Regions from separate parts of the Halomonas chromatireducens genome, predicted to be linked through region 3. Evidence: predicted binding sites of a transcription regulator. Region 3 holds the regulator's gene; each other region holds the start of a gene.
The links. Region 3 encodes sigma-54, which starts transcription at its own class of promoters, with help from an activator protein. Its sites were predicted from a motif close to TGGCACNNNNNTTGCTNT; they were not measured.
Positions count from the first base shown of each region.

Region 1: urtA (urea ABC transporter substrate-binding protein) is a predicted target of sigma-54. The motif match lies at 2,547-2,564, and genes of this name have one in related genera.
Region 2: ytfE (iron-sulfur cluster repair protein YtfE) is a predicted target of sigma-54. The motif match lies at 1,942-1,959, and genes of this name have one in related genera.

Region 1 covers NZ_CP014226.1:3,915,012-3,920,103, reverse strand. Annotated here, with positions in the region: partial or broken gene LOKO_RS18210 (sodium:solute symporter family protein) at 1-61, shown strand, start outside; gene LOKO_RS19065 (tripartite tricarboxylate transporter TctB family protein) at 347-829, shown strand; gene LOKO_RS18205 (tripartite tricarboxylate transporter permease) at 849-2,348, shown strand; gene urtA (urea ABC transporter substrate-binding protein) at 2,658-4,028, shown strand; gene urtB (urea ABC transporter permease subunit UrtB) at 4,215-5,092, shown strand, end outside.
Region 2 covers NZ_CP014226.1:1,780,008-1,785,099, reverse strand. Annotated here, with positions in the region: gene ubiT (ubiquinone anaerobic biosynthesis accessory factor UbiT) at 1-77, opposite strand, end outside; gene norR (nitric oxide reductase transcriptional regulator NorR) at 314-1,843, opposite strand; gene ytfE (iron-sulfur cluster repair protein YtfE) at 2,012-2,668, shown strand; gene hemN (oxygen-independent coproporphyrinogen III oxidase) at 2,731-4,116, opposite strand; gene LOKO_RS08260 (NnrS family protein) at 4,233-5,092, opposite strand, start outside.
Region 3 covers NZ_CP014226.1:1,216,039-1,221,130, forward strand. Annotated here, with positions in the region: gene ptsN (PTS IIA-like nitrogen regulatory protein PtsN) at 1-221, opposite strand, end outside; gene hpf (ribosome hibernation-promoting factor, HPF/YfiA family) at 227-535, opposite strand; gene LOKO_RS05690 (RNA polymerase factor sigma-54) at 645-2,063, opposite strand; gene lptB (LPS export ABC transporter ATP-binding protein) at 2,222-2,947, opposite strand; gene lptA (lipopolysaccharide transport periplasmic protein LptA) at 2,955-3,482, opposite strand; gene lptC (LPS export ABC transporter periplasmic protein LptC) at 3,479-4,102, opposite strand; gene LOKO_RS05710 (KdsC family phosphatase) at 4,107-4,664, opposite strand; gene LOKO_RS05715 (KpsF/GutQ family sugar-phosphate isomerase) at 4,724-5,092, opposite strand, start outside.

The DNA.
Region 1 (5,092 bases), 1.3 Mb from region 3:
CGCCAGGAAGACTTCGACTTCGCCACTATCGGCGAGCGGGTCGGCGACTACGACACCCACGAACCCAGCGTGCAGGAAGGCGACGTGGCCACGGCCATGAACCCGGGTCCGCGCTTGTTGTGCCAGTGCTTGGCCAGCGATGGCAGCAGCCTGGCCAGGGCGGTTTCATGCTCGTCGCCCTGGGCGCCCCCGTCGAAGGAGCGAGCGGTGCCACCACCCGGGCCAGTGACGTATCGGGTCCGGCGCGCATATCCAGGGGCTCGGTGGCCAGCCAGATTTCGTCGATGCGAATCATCACAACAGCCCCTTCAGCCACTGCTTGAGCCCCTCAGGCTCGAGGTCCGCCATGACTCGACTCAATTCCAACCAGATCATTGCTCTGGTGCTGGCCGCGCTAGCGGTAGGCTACCTGGCCATGGCCTGGCAGATCCGTCCCTTTCCGCTGCCAAGGCCGATCGACTCCGATCTCTTCCCCAAGGTGCTGGGCTTCACGCTGCTGGGCCTGTCCCTGCTGTTGTTCCTGGAGAAGCCCAAGTCACAGGACGTACCCGAGGAGCTGGACCCCGAAGAGCAGGCCGCCCCGCTGCTGCTGAAGCCATGGTCGCGGGTCATCGTGACCACCCTGGCTATCGTGGCCTACGCGCTGCTGCTGGTGCCGGTAGGCTTCGTGCTGGCCTCCGTATCGCTGGTCTTCGGGCTGGCCTGGTACTACGGCTATCGCCGCCATGGGGTCAACCTTGCCACCTCGCTGGGCGTCGTGCTGACTCTCTACCTGACCATGACTCGGATCATGGGTGTCTATCTGCCCACCGGTTTGCTGCCGCTCTGACCACGGCCCGGAGTCTCCCATGGAATCGCTGAACAACCTGATGTACGGCTTCGGTATCGCGCTGGAGCCGATGAACATCGCCTACGTCTTCGCCGGTGTGTTTGCCGGCACCATCATCGGCATGCTGCCGGGCCTGGGTCCGATCAGTGCCCTGGCGCTGATGATCCCGATCACCTTTGCCATGGAGCCCTCGTCCGGCTTGATCCTGATGGCAGGGGTCTACTACGGTGCTATCTTCGGTGGCTCGAGCTCATCGATCCTGCTCAACGCGCCGGGCGTCGCCGGTACCGTGGCAACCTCGTTCGACGGCTATCCAATGGCCAAGCAGGGGCTGGCGGGCAAGGCCCTGGCCATTGCCGCATATGCGTCCTTCGTCGGCGGCACCATCTCCATCGTCTTCCTGATGCTGGTGGCACCGATGCTGTCGAAGGTCGCGGTCAGCTTCGGGCCGGCCGAGTACTTTTCCCTGATGGTGCTGGGCCTGACCGCGGTGGTGTCGCTCTCCGACAAGTCACTGGTCAAGGGACTGATCGCTGCCGTGATAGGGGTGATGATCTCGATCATGGGCATCGACCTTCAGACCGGCACGGAGCGATTCACCTTCGGCACTGCTCATCTCCTCGACGGTATCGACTTCCTGGTGGTGGCGCTGGGTATCTTCGCGCTGGCTGAAGTGTTCTACATGCTGCTGCGTGGTGGCGGGGGCAAGGAGCAGCCGCGCAATGCCATCGGTTCGCTGAAGCTGAGCCGAAGCGAGGTTCGCGAGATCGCGCCGCCCATCGCCCGTAGCTCCGTGCTCGGTTTCTTCACCGGCGTATTGCCTGGGGCCGGTGCCACTATCGGTTCATTCCTCGGCTACAGCATGGAAAAGCGCCTGGCCAAGGATGGGGATACCTTCGGCAAGGGCAATATCAAGGGCGTCGCGGCCCCCGAGGCGGCCAACAATGCCGCCTGTACCGGCTCCTTTGTCCCGCTGCTGACGCTTGGCGTGCCCGGTTCCGGCACCACGGCGGTGCTGCTGGGCGCGCTGCTGGTCATGGGCGTCAGCCCGGGGCCGGCCATGCTGGTCGACCGTCCCGACGTGTTCTGGGGCGTCATCGCCAGTATGTACATCGGCAACATCTTCCTGCTGGTGCTCAACCTGCCGCTGATTCCCTATATCGCCAAGATCCTCGAGATGCCGCGTCCGCTGCTGCTCGCCCTGATCCTGATCTTCTGCATGGTGGGGGTCTACGGCATGAGCTTCAGTGTCTTCGATCTGCTCCTGCTGCTGGGATTCGGCCTGGTGGGACTCGGCATGCGCCTGTTCGGCTTCCCGGCGGCGCCGCTGATCCTGGCGCTGATCCTCGGTGCCATCATGGAAGAATCCATGCGCCGGGCGCTGCAGATCTCGGGTGGTGACTGGATGATCTTCATCGACAAGCCGATCTCCATGTGGCTGCTGATCATCGCCGCGCTGTCGCTGCTGCTTCCAGTGGTGAAGCAGGGCCTGGCAAAGGCGCGCCGCGCACGGACATGATCACGCCAGGGTTTTGATGTTGGGGCGCCGGTGCAGACCGGTGCCCCTTTTTTGTGTGCCCTGCACGCGAACGGTGCGGGAAGTGCGGAGAAAGGGGACTCTGTCTGCACCATGGTAGTGCCGAGGGATATGTGAATGGTCCTGGCGGGTGTTTCCAATATATTGAAATTTAAAAGATTTACGATTTTTGCGTGAGGGTGGCGCAGGCCTTGCAAAGACTGATGGCTGAGACCCGCACGGACGGTCCTTTGACCCAGTGCGATGCCATCACAATGAAACCTTCCCGCAGGAAGGTGCAAGGAGTGACAAGTGAACGAATCCCGACGCAAGGTCCTGTCCCGTCCCTATCTCCATCCCTATCTTCGTCCTTCACGGCTGGCGGCTGCCGCACTGGTTACCACTGCCAGCCTTGGCTTCAGCGCCCAGGCGCTGGCCGAAGAACCGATCAAGGTGGGCATTCTCCACTCGCTGTCCGGCACCATGGCGATCAGCGAGACGGTGCTCAAGGACACCGTGGAAATGCTGATCGAGCAGCAGAACGAGCAGGGTGGCCTGCTGGGTCGCCAGCTCGAGGCGGTGGTGGTCGACCCGGCCTCCAACTGGCCGCTGTTCGCCGAGCGTGCCCGCGAGTTGCTGGCCCAACATGAAGTCGATGTGGTCTTCGGCAACTGGACCTCGGTCTCGCGCAAGGCCGTGCTGCCCGTCTTCGAGGAGCTCAACGGCCTGCTGTTCTACCCGGTGCAGTATGAGGGTGAGGAGTCCTCCGAGAACGTCTTCTATACCGGAGCGGCGCCCAACCAGCAGGCCATTCCCGCCGTCGAGTACCTGCTGAACGAGGTGGGCGTGGAGCGCTGGGTGCTGGCCGGCACCGACTACGTCTATCCGCGCACCACCAACCGTATCCTCGAGGCCTTCCTCAAGGAAGAACACGGGGTGGCCGACGACGACATCATGATCAACTACACGCCCTTCGGTCACTCCGACTGGCAGAACATCGTCTCGGATATTCGTCGCTTCGGCAGCGAGGGCAAGAAGACCGCGGTGGTGTCCACCATCAACGGGGATGCCAACGTGCCTTTCTATACGGAACTGGCCAACCAGGGCGTTGACGCTGCGGATATCCCGGTGGTCGCATTCTCGGTGGGCGAGCAGGAGCTGACCGGGATCAACACCGGCCCGTTGGTCGGCCACCTGGCCGCCTGGAACTACTTCATGAGCGTCGACACCGATGAAAACTATGACTTCATCGACGCCTGGATCGATTACACCGGCGACGAGGAGGCGGTGACCAACGATCCCATGGAGGCTCACTACATCGGCTTCAACATGTGGGCCGAGGCGGTGCGCAAGGCCGGTACCACCGACGTCGACGCGATCAAGGAGGCGATCATCGGTGTCACCGTACCCAACCTGACCGGCGGCTATGCGGCGATGATGCCCAACCACCACATCACCAAGCCGGTGCTGATCGGTGAGATCCAGGACAATGGCCAGTTCGACGTGGTCTGGCGGACACCCTCCACCGTGGCCGGCGATGCCTGGTCCGACTACCTGCCGGGCTCCCGTGACCTGATTGCCGACTGGCGCGCACCGATGCGCTGCGGCAACTTCAATGTCGCCACCGGCTCCTGCGGCGGCAGCACTGCGGCCGAAGAAGCCGAGGCTGCCTTGGCCGAATAAATCGAGTGAGTCGATTTCCCCGCCGCCCGGCCGGGCGGCGGGACGCACGCCATCTTGTCTCTATCCAGATGCCTTCTCGTCTCTATCCAGAGGAAAGCTCCGATGAGGATTTTCCCGTTGCCCTGGCCAGTGGCGGTCAAGGCGAGTGCCGGCAGCGCTGCTGGCCGACCTTCTCGCTGCCTGGCGATGTTGATCCTGCTGATTTCCCTGTGTATCACGGCTGGGGCTGCGCAAGCACAGTCTTCCTACGCCGGCGATGACGCCGCGGCCCTTGAGCTGCTCGAAGCGCTCGATGTCGACTCCTATCCGGCCAAGGGCGAAGCCATAGATGCCATCGTCCAGAGCGACGATACGCGCGCCCGCGACTGGCTCTCGGCGCTCCTCGACGGTCGCCTGCAGCGTACTGACGATGGCCGCTTCGTGGTGGTGCTCGACAACCGTGGTCGCGATTGGCCGGTGGCGGATGCGCTGTCCGGGGAAGCGCTCGGTGAGATGTCGCGCCGCGAGCTTGATCGCATCGGTATCAACAATGCCCTGCGCAATCAGCTGCGCAGCGCCATTGCCGTGGTTGATCTCTACTCACCGGATCTCGAGCTGCGCCGCGCCTCGGCGGAGCGCCTGCTCGGCGAGGTCGATGCCGATCTGGCGGAGCCATTGGCCGGTGTCATCGAGCAGGAGGAGGATCGCCGGGTGCGCGCCAGGCTGACCCAGGCGCTGGCGATCCATCGTCTGGAGCAGGGGGAACTCGATGCCGTTGCCGACCTTGAGGGCAGTCTCCATCCCCGGGTGCGTGTTGCATTGAATCGGGCGGTGATGGGCGATGACCCGGTGGTCGCCGACGCCGCCCAGGCGGCGCTGAACAGCATCGAGCAGAACCTGCGGATCAACCGCGGCCTCGAGACCCTCTATTTCGGTCTGAGCCTGGGTTCGGTACTCGTGCTGGCGGCCATTGGCCTGGCCATCACTTTCGGTGTGATGGGCGTCATCAACATGGCCCACGGCGAGCTGATCATGCTCGGCGCCTATACCACCTGGGCCATGCAGCAGCTGATTCCGGGACAGCC
Region 2 (5,092 bases), 560 kb from region 3:
ACCCGAGGGTCGATGGCGCGAATCAAGCGGGTCGGGGCGGGAGGGCGCGGCAGAAGTGACAGGGGCAACGGAAGCATTGCTACTCTCCAGTGGGGTCGAACCCGCCAGTGGGATCGAACCGATGAATCGGGCTGCGGCCATGGCGGCCGACGAACCGTCCATCCTAGGCACGATGCCGCACGTCTGCACTGATGTGTGTCAAGCTCGTGCCACTACCCTAACCTAGGGCTTGAGTACCATATATAGCTCACCGGGTGTTATCAAGCACCAGATGTAGCGTTTATTTTCAACGCTACCTCTTGCATTGCACTAACTATTTGATCCCTAAACGGCGCGCAAGTTTATGTAGATTACTGGGATCGACTCCCAGCCGTCGCGCGGCCGTGGCCCAGTTGTTGTCGCTGACCGACAGGGCATGACGGATGACGCGTCGCTGGGTCGCGGCAACCTGAGCTTTCAACGATTCACCTGTCGCCAAGGCTTCCGGTTCGACCTGACGCCCCTGCGATACATCGACGGCCGCACCGCTAGCGAGATCGAGCCACTCCGGCACCAGGGTGATGATCTCGTCGCGTCGCGCACCCTGTCCCAGCGCCTTGATTGCCGCCCGACTGATGACATGCTCGAGTTCCCGTACGTTTCCCGGCCAGGCATAGCTGCACAGCGCCCGCTCGGCCTCCGGCGAGAGGCGCAGGCTGCGCACCCCGAGCCGCGTGCGGTTGATCTCGAGAAAGTGGCCGGCCAGCACCAGCACATCCCCTTCGCGTTCGCGCAGCGGCGGAATGGCCACCGGATAGACCGAGAGGCGATGGTAGAGATCGGCGCGAAAGTGTCCGTCACGCACCCCATCAGCCAGATGCCGATTGGTGGCGGCCAGGATACGCACATCGACCTGACGAGGCGTATCCTCTCCCAGCCGCTGCACCTCGCCATTCTGCAGTGCCCTCAGCAGCTTGGCCTGAACGCTCAGCGGTAGCTCGCCCACCTCATCGAGGAACAGGGTGCCTCCATGGGCCGCCTCGAAGCGCCCCGCCCGGTCGCTGACGGCGCCCGAGAAGGCGCCCTTCACGTGTCCGAACAGCTCGCTCTCGGCCAGCGACTCGGGCAATGCCGCGCAGTTGACCTGCACCAGTGGCTGCTGGCGCCGTGACGAGCGCTGGTGCAGGCGCCGGGCGAACAGTTCCTTGCCTACACCGGTTTCTCCGCTGAGCAAGACCGGCAGTCCCGACTCGGCCACCACGTCGAGTTCCTGCAGCAGGCGCCGAAGCGCGGCACTATGGCCAAGAATCTCCCCACCGACGCTGGGCTCGATCGGAACCGCCCCATCGCCATGATGTGCCATGTGCAGGGCCCGAAGCTCCTGCTCCAGGCGCGTTACGCGCACCGCGGCCTCCGCAAGCAGCGCATAGCGAGCCAGTGCTGCTCGCGCCCTGGCATCGAAGGTGCCGGCCACCAGGGCATCCAGGGTCAACACGCCCCAGGGCTGGCCCTCGACGTGCAGGCTGATGCCCATGCAATCATGCACGTGCAGCGGTTCACCGGGCCGCTGCTCCACCAGGCCATCGTAGGGATCGGGCAGGGTGGAGTCGGGAGGGAAGCAGGTGGTGCTGCGACTGGACAGTATCGTCGCCAGCCGGGGATGACGGGCCACCTCGAAGCGGCGGCCCAGGGCCTCGCGCACCAGTCCATCGACTGCCACGGGGGCGAGGATTCCCTGCTGCAGTTGCAGCAGGCACACCGCGCCGCAGCGAAACTCCTCGCGAAGGGTACGTACCAGGCGCTGCAGCCGCACGGCGCTGGGAAGATCGGCGGCCATATCGGCCAGCAGGCTATCGTCCAACATGGTGAATTTTACCGTGACAGGGTTATTTATACCCTATTCTTTCAGGGTTTTTTTTACCACACAAAATACAGACCCTTGTTATAAAACGAATAATAGTCTGGCACAGGGTTTGCAACGCCAGTACAGGTAAGCAAGACCAGACACCCCCACCCTGCTTGAGGATATGCCATGAGCCTGCTCGAACAACCCATCGGTCGCCTGGCCCTGGACCTGCCCGGTGCCACCCGGGTCTTTCATCAGAATCGCATCGATTTCTGCTGTGGCGGACGCCTGAGCCTGCAATCCGCCGCCGAGCAGGCCGGAGCCAATATCGCCGCCTTGGTCGCGGCGCTGGAAGCCCTGCCGGCCGGCAACCCGGACCAGCGCGACTGGCAATCGGCCAGCAATGATGAGCTGATTGACCACATCCTGACCCGCTATCACGATGTACATCGCCAGCAGCTGCCGGAACTGATCCGCATGGCGCGTCGCGTGGAGCTCGTTCACGGCGAGCGTGACACCTGCCCCAACGGCCTGGCCGACCTGCTGTCGGTGATCTTCCAGGAGATGGAGAGCCACATGCAGAAGGAGGAGCAGATCCTGTTTCCGATGCTGCGAAGCGGCATGGCCGCCCAGGCCAAGGGGCCGATCGCGGTCATGCGCCAGGAACATGACGATCACGGCGAGAATCTCGACGAAGTCATGGCGCTGACCGACAACATCACCCCACCCAAAGGCGCCTGTACCACCTGGCGCGCGCTATACACCGGTCTCAACGAGTTCCGCGAAGACCTGATGCAGCACATCCATCTGGAGAACAACCTGCTGTTCGAACGTACCGCCTGAACCGCTACTGGCTCATGAAAAACGGCGCCCTGCGAGGCGCCGTTGTCATGACATAGAGCGTATTAGACGGTACGCGAGAAGCGTCCCTCATTGGGCTTCAGATAAGCGTCGAAGGCCATGGCCACGTTGCGCATCATCAATCGCCCGGTCGGCAGCACCTCGATCGCCTCATCACGGATGTCGATCAGCTCGTCGCGCTGCATTTCGGCCAGCTCCGCCAGGGCATCGGCGAAGTAGTCGCGGAAGACGATGTCGTGCTTGGCCTCGATATCGGCGAAGTCGATCCGGCCGTGGCACATCAGGGCATTGATCACATCGCGACGCAGCCGGTCGTCGTCGTTGAGACGATAGCCGCGCATCACCGGCAGCCTTCCCGCCTCGAGCCGATGCTGATACTGGGCGGTCTCCTTGACGTTCTGGCTGTAGCTGTCGCCCACCTTGCCGATGGAGGTGATACCCAGGCCGATCATGTCGCAGTCCGCATGGGTGGAGTAGCCCTGGAAGTTACGCTGCAGGGTGCCATTCTCCCTGGCCAGGGAGAGTTCGTCCTCGGGCAGGGCGAAGTGATCCATGCCGATATAGACGTAGCCGGCCCCAGTCAGGCGCCGAATGGTCAATTCCAGCAACTCCATCTTGCGCTCCGGCGGCGGCATGTCCTCGGGGCGGATCAGCCGCTGGGCCTTGAACAGCTCCGGCAGGTGCGCATAGCTGTAGGCGGCGATGCGGTCCGGACGCAGCGCGATGATCTTGTCCAGGGTGGTGTCGAAGCTCGCCACCGTCTGCAGCGGCAGGCCGTAGATCAGGTCGACGCTGATCGATTCGAAGCCGGCATCGCGGGCCGCCTGGACCAGCGACACCACCTGCTCCTCGCTCTGCACGCGATTGACGGCCTGCTGGACATCCGGATCGAAGTCCTGGACGCCGAAGCTGAGACGATTGAAGCCCAGGTCATGGAGCTCATGGATCTGCTCCGGGGTCACCGTGCGCGGGTCCACCTCCAGAGAGAACTCGCGCTCCTCCACCGGCGCGAAGTGGAAAGCCTCGTCCAGCGACCTCATCAGCTCCCCCAGCTGGGTATTGCTCAGGTAGGTGGGTGTGCCGCCGCCAAGATGCAGCTGGGTCATGCGACGTGTCTCGTCGAACAGCGCCCCCTGGGTCTGGACCTCATGCTTCAGCCAGGCCAGGTATTCCGCCGCCCGGTCGGTATTGTGGGTGATGATCTTGTTGCACGCACAGTAGTAGCAGAGGCTCTTGCAGAAGGGGATATGCACATAGACCGAGAGCGGCTTGGGGGCGGCGACCCGGTTGCTACGCTCGGCAGCGGCCCGATAGTCATCCTCGGCGAAGGCCGCATGGAACTGGGGCGCCGTGGGATAGGAGGTATAGCGCGGCCCCGGACGGTCGTACTTCTCCACCAGGGGGCGATTGAATAGCAGATCGTCTTGCATGATCGAAAACAGCCTCTTGAGAAGGGGACATGGGCTGGCCATTGCCTATGGCGCCAGTATGACATTGGCGATACGTGTCGTCTGCGTGCGCCCGCTCAACTCTTGTCCGTGATCAATTACCGGGGAGGAGTTGGCCCTGACCTACCGGAGGGGATCCGTGCCAGCCAGTAACACAGTCGCCAAGCCACCAGCAGCCAGGCCAGGCTCCAGAGCAGTGACGATACCCATAGAATGACCAGCCAGGCGCTACCTGCATCGAGCGCCCAAAGCCGCATGATGGCGGCGGTGGCAAACAGTCCGGCCAGCGGCACCAGCGCCCATTCGCTCTCGGGACGGTATCTGGCACGCAGGATCACATGGCGCAGCATGATGGTGCTGGACAGCGTTCCCAGCGCAGCGATAGTAAAAACGTGCAGCGCCGTGCTGGCATGTACCGGCACCCACCAGGTGCGCGCCAGCAGCAGCAGTCCGATGCCAAGCCAGGTATAGCCCAGCATCAACACCAGCAGGTCGGGGCGCTCATGACAGCGGCCAGGCCCCCAGCGCATCACACGCCACAGCACCAGCAGACCGGCCGCCAGCACCAGTCCCGCCGCCAGCGGTCGCAGGGCCGACCACAGCATCAAGAAGGGCGCGCTTCCCAGCAGCACGATCAGTGCCGACTCGACCTGCGGTTGCACGCCGGCACCCGCCATGCGATAGCGGCTCATCAGGTAGCCATTGACGGCAGGGGAGATGATCCGTCCACCCATGAAAGTCATCAGCAATACCAGCCACAGCACGCTCTGGTGCATCAGCGGTGCAGTGGTCGGCATGTCATCCAGGTAGCGCCAGGTCAGGGTCACCACCGCCAGCAGGCAGATGAGCCCCAGCAACGGCGAGAGCACCCGGTTGCGCCACTTTTTCGCGGCGAGAAACCGGGGCACCAGCAAGCCGGCCAGCCACAGGGCAAAGAGCGCATCGGCCAGGGTTGCCA
Region 3 (5,092 bases):
TGACAGTGGGGGCTCCTGGCGTGAGGAATGGCCACCCCATTGCCGATGCCCGTGCTACCGAGGCGTTCTCTGCCGATCAGGCGGGCAAAGACTTCCTGGCTGTCGAGGCTCGGCGTGTTCTGTGCGATGAAGGTGCTGAAGAATTCCAGCACCCGTTTCTTGCTGCCACCGGGGACGCCGAACAAGGCGCGCTCCGGCGGCAGAATGGTTTCCAGTGTCATGGCAATCAGCGAATGCCGGCGCCCTGGGCGCGGGCCTGGGCTTTTTCCTTGTGTTTGACCAGTTGACGGTCGAGCTTGTCGGTCAGTGCGTCAATAGCGGCGTACATGTCGGGATCGGTGGCCTCGGCATGAAGGTCGGCGCCGGCAGCATGCAGGGTGCAGGCGGCCAGTTGACGCTCCTTCTCTACCGAAAGCGTGACCTGGACGTTGGTGATGTTGTCGTAGTGGCGCTGCACGCGGGTCAGTTTTTCGCTGACGTAGTCACGCAGGGCATCGGTCAGTTCCACATGGTGGCCGGTAATATTGACTTGCATGACAGGCTCCTTCGTCCTTCGGGTGGTGCCTCGATTGTAACCCTTTTTGAGGCCCTGCAAACCCCTCCCTTTCCGGTTTCCTGCGAAGGGTCAAGAGAGCGGGCTGGGGTCAGCGAAATCGCTTGCGCTCGCTTGAGGAGGGTATGCCCAACGCTTCCCGGTACTTGGCGACGGTTCGCCGCGCAACGCGGATGCCGTCCTCGGCCAGCAGATCGACCAGGCGACTGTCCGACAGCGGCTTGCGGGGCGGCTCGTCCTGTACTAGCTTGCGGATCCGGGCACGGATCGCGGTGCTGGAATAGGCGTCGCCTTCGCCTTCTCCGCCGCCGACATGGCTGGAGAAGAAGAACTTGAGTTCGAACACGCCGCGCGGCGTGTGGATGAATTTCTGGGTCGTTACGCGAGAGATGGTCGACTCATGCATATCCACGGCCTGGGCAATATCAGCCAGTATCAGTGGCCGCATGGCCTCCTCCCCCTGCTCGAGAAAGTCGAGCTGGCGGGCCATGATCTCGCGGCCGACCCGCAGCAGGGTGTCGTTCCGGCTGGCCAGGCTCTTCATCAGCCAGCGCGCCTCCTGAAGGTGATCCTTGAGAAACTGGTTGTCCTGGCTCTTGTCGGCGCGCCTTACCAGGGCCACGTAATCGGGCTGGATGCGCAGTCTTGGCAGGGCGTCGGCGTTGAGCTCGACACGCCAGCCGCGCTCGTCATGGTGAGCGAGCAGGTCGGGGGTGATGTAATTGCCACTCACCTCGGCGAACTCGCTGCCCGGGCGCGGGTCCAGCGAGCGAATCAGACCGATCACCTCCTCCAGGGCCTCATCGTCCAGCCCCAGGCGGCGCTTGAGCAGTCGGCGATCGTCGCTGGCCAGGGCTTCGAGGAACTGGCGGACGAGGCGCCTGGCCTGGGGGAGCAGCGGGGTGTCGTCGGGTAGTGCCGCGAGCTGCAGCATCAGGCATTCACGCAGGTCCCGGGCAAAGACACCGGTAGGTTCGAATTGCTGCAGACGCAGCAGCACCTGCTCGACCTCCCGGGTTGGCAGGCCCTCGAGGCCCTGCTGGCGGAGCCCGTCGCGAATCTCTTCCAGCGGCTGCGCCAGGTAGCCGGTGCCGTCCACGGCATCGATCAGGCTCTCGGCGATCTGGCGCTGGCGCTCGCTGAGATCGGTCATCGCGAGCTGCCAGATCAGGTGGCTGGCCAGGCTCTGCCCGGCGGCCTGGCGTTCAAAATCAGGTCCTTCGCCGCTGCCCGAGCTGGCGCCATGGTCGGGGTAGGTGTCAGACCAGTCGCTGTCGGTGGAAAGTTCAGAGGGAATTTCGCTGGCCCAATCGTCGTCTTGGACCGCTTCGGCGGTCTGTTCGCCGAAGCCGTCGTCGAGTTCCAGCATGGGGTTGGTTTCCAGCGCCTGCTGGATCTCCTGACGCAGATCGAGCGTCGAGAGCTGCAGCAGCGCAATCGCCTGCTGCAGTTGGGGCGTCATGGTCAGCTGAGTGCCGACACGGAGTTGCAAGGATGCTTTCATGGCCATGAGAATAGGGGGCTCATCTGCCGAAAAAAACCACCCTAGCCCCCAATGGTTCGACTTGCAAGTGTTTTGAGTGCAATAAGCATGCCATCCGCAATTTCCGTGCCGAATATGCATGTTTATATTGACAGCAGGCAGTTGTGTTGATCGAGTCGCCAGGTTTAGAGACGGAAGTCCTCGCCGAGATAGACCTCACGCACCCTGCGGTTGGCGAGAATGGCATTGGCATCACCTTCCGCAATGATCTGCCCGTCTCCGACGATGTAGGCGGTATTGCAGATATCCAATGTCTCGCGCACGTTGTGGTCGGTGATCAGGACGCCGATATCACGCGCCTTGAGCTGACGGATGATGCCTTTGATTTCACCAACGGAAATAGGATCCACGCCAGCGAAAGGCTCATCGAGCAGGATGAAGGCCGGCTCGGTGGCCAGCGCCCTGGCGATCTCCACCCGTCGCCGTTCGCCGCCAGACAGGCTCATGCCGAGATTGTTGCGGATATGGGTAACATGAAAGTCTTCCAGCAGCTCTTCCAAGCGCGCATGACGGCCTCGTCGGTCCAGGTCCTTGCGCGTCTCGAGAATGGCCATGATGTTATCCGCCACCGAGAGCTTGCGAAAGATCGAGGCTTCCTGGGGAAGGTAGCCAATGCCGGCGCGGGCACGCTCATGCATGGCCGACCCGCTCAGGTCCAGGTCGTCGATATGCACTTCACCGGCGTCGGCGCGGACCAGGCCAACGATCATGTAGAACGAAGTGGTCTTGCCGGCACCGTTGGGGCCGAGAAGGCCGACGATGCTGCCCTGCTCGATGGAGAGGCTGATGTCGTGTACCACACGGCGACGCTTGTAGCTCTTGGCCAGGTGAGTGGCTCTCAGGGTCTTCATTACCACGTCAGCGCTCCGGTTGCAGGGTCATGCGAATCCGCTGGCGCCCTTCGACACCTTCGCTCTCGGCACGAGCCTGAACCACGCGGCGATCGAGGAAGTACTCCAGATAGCCGCCATCGAAGGTATCGCCCCGCTGATGCAGCTCGGCCCTGTCGATCAGTTCGACGCGGCGCTCGGCGACATGATAGATGATGGTTCGCCCCCAGCCACGCACCACGGGTTCGTCCGGGTCGGGCTGCTGCTCGATATAGGCGCGCTCGCCGGTGGCGATGGCGCGAGTCAGTTCGCCAGCCTGGTTGCGGCGGATCTCGACCCGGTTGCCGGTCAGTTGCATGGTCCCCCGGCGAATGTCCACGTCACCGGTATAGACGGCGGTGCCGGCGGTGTCGTCGAGATCGAGCTGGTCGGCCTCGACTTCGATGGGTTGGTCGGCGTCTCGCTGCTGGGCCAGGGCCGGGCCGCTTCCCCACGCCATGCCAACCAGCGCCAGGGCGATTAGCATGCGGGCGGTTGGGAACTTGAATTGCTTCATGGCGTGACATCCTCTGGTTCGATGGCTTCGGCCTGGCCCTGCTGGGCGCGCTCCGGGGGGTGGTGGCCGCGAACATTGTCGGTCAAACGTGACCGGTTGTCATGGATCCAGGCATCGAAGCGGTCGCCGCGCATGTGTTGGGGGGGCTGCTGGAGCAGTGCCGGGGTGTCGCTCCAGGCGTGCCCGACATTGGCGTCGAAGTGCAATATTTCTGTGTCGAGCTGCCAGCGCTCCTCGGGGGCGAACAGTCGGGCGTTGCCGGTCAGTGTCAGTGGATTGCCCCCGGGGCCAAGTCGCCCTTCGTCGCCGCTGGCAATCCAGCGCCTACCCTCTCGATCGATCAAGTGGGCCACCGGGGTTACCGCTCGGGTGACATCATCGTGAGGAGTATGCACCAGGCGCGGGCTGTCCAGGCGCTGGTGGGCACGGCCCTGGGCGTCGAATCGCGTCAGCCTGGCTTCTTCGAGGTAGTAGTCAGGTTCGCCGGCCTCGTCGGTGGGCACCGGGCCGGGAGCGGGAGTCTGCCAGGGCGCTAGCCATGCAAGCAGTGCTCCCAGGCCAATCAGGATCAGCAGGAGCCATAGTCGAAACGAGGGGCGGGGCAGGCGCTTGGGCAGCATGGGGTCAGTGCTGGACGTGAAGATAGGTGTCGACCAGGGCGTCTCGGTGTCCTTGGGCTTCGAGCAGGGTATCGCAGATCTCGCGAACGGCCCCGTGGCCACCGCTGCGTAAAGTGACCCAGTCGGCCAGGGCGTGAATGTAGGGAGGGGCTCCAGGGACGGTGATGCCAATGCCGGCCCGCTGGATGGCGGCCAGGTCGGGAAGATCGTCGCCGCAATAGGCGACCTGCTCCAGAGAGAGGTTCTTGCGTCGGCAGAGTTCGCGCAAGGTGGCCAGCTTGTCCTCACAGCTCTGGAAGACGTGGTCGATGCCCAGCGCGGCAGCGCGATGACTGACCATGGAGGATTCTCGACCCGTCAGCAGGGCAACCTGGATGCCGGCGCGCCGCAGCAGCTTGATGCCCAGCCCGTCCTGGGTATGGAATGCCTTGATCTCAACGCCGTCGGCCTGGAAGTAGAGTCGTCCGTCGGTCAGTACCCCATCGACATCGAGGGCCAGTAGACGGATCTGGCGTAGACGGTCGAGGAGCCGGGGGTCGTTGATCGGAGTTGCCAGAGCCATGGGCTCTCCTTGTGGTTCAAAAGGTCAGTGGTTCAAAAGGTCAGGGGTTCAATGGGTCGTCAGATCACGCCGCTGCGCAGCAGGTCGTGCATGTGCAGGGCACCGACCGGATGTCCTTCTTCGTCGACCACGGCCAGGGCCGTGATCCGATTGTCCTCCATGACGCGCACCGCCTCGGCGGCCAGCAGGTCGGGGGCGATGCGCTTGCCGGGGCGAGTCATGACGTCATCGACACTCAGTTGGCTGAGGTCGGTATGCTGGTCCAGGGTGCGGCGCAAGTCGCCATCGGTATAGACACCAATCAGTCGATTCTGCACGTCCACCACACAGGTGAAGCCGAGCCCCTGTCGGGACATCTCCAATAGTGCGTCCCGCAGCGGGCTGCCCATCGGGACGCTCGGCAGTCGCGTACCCTGATGCATGAGATC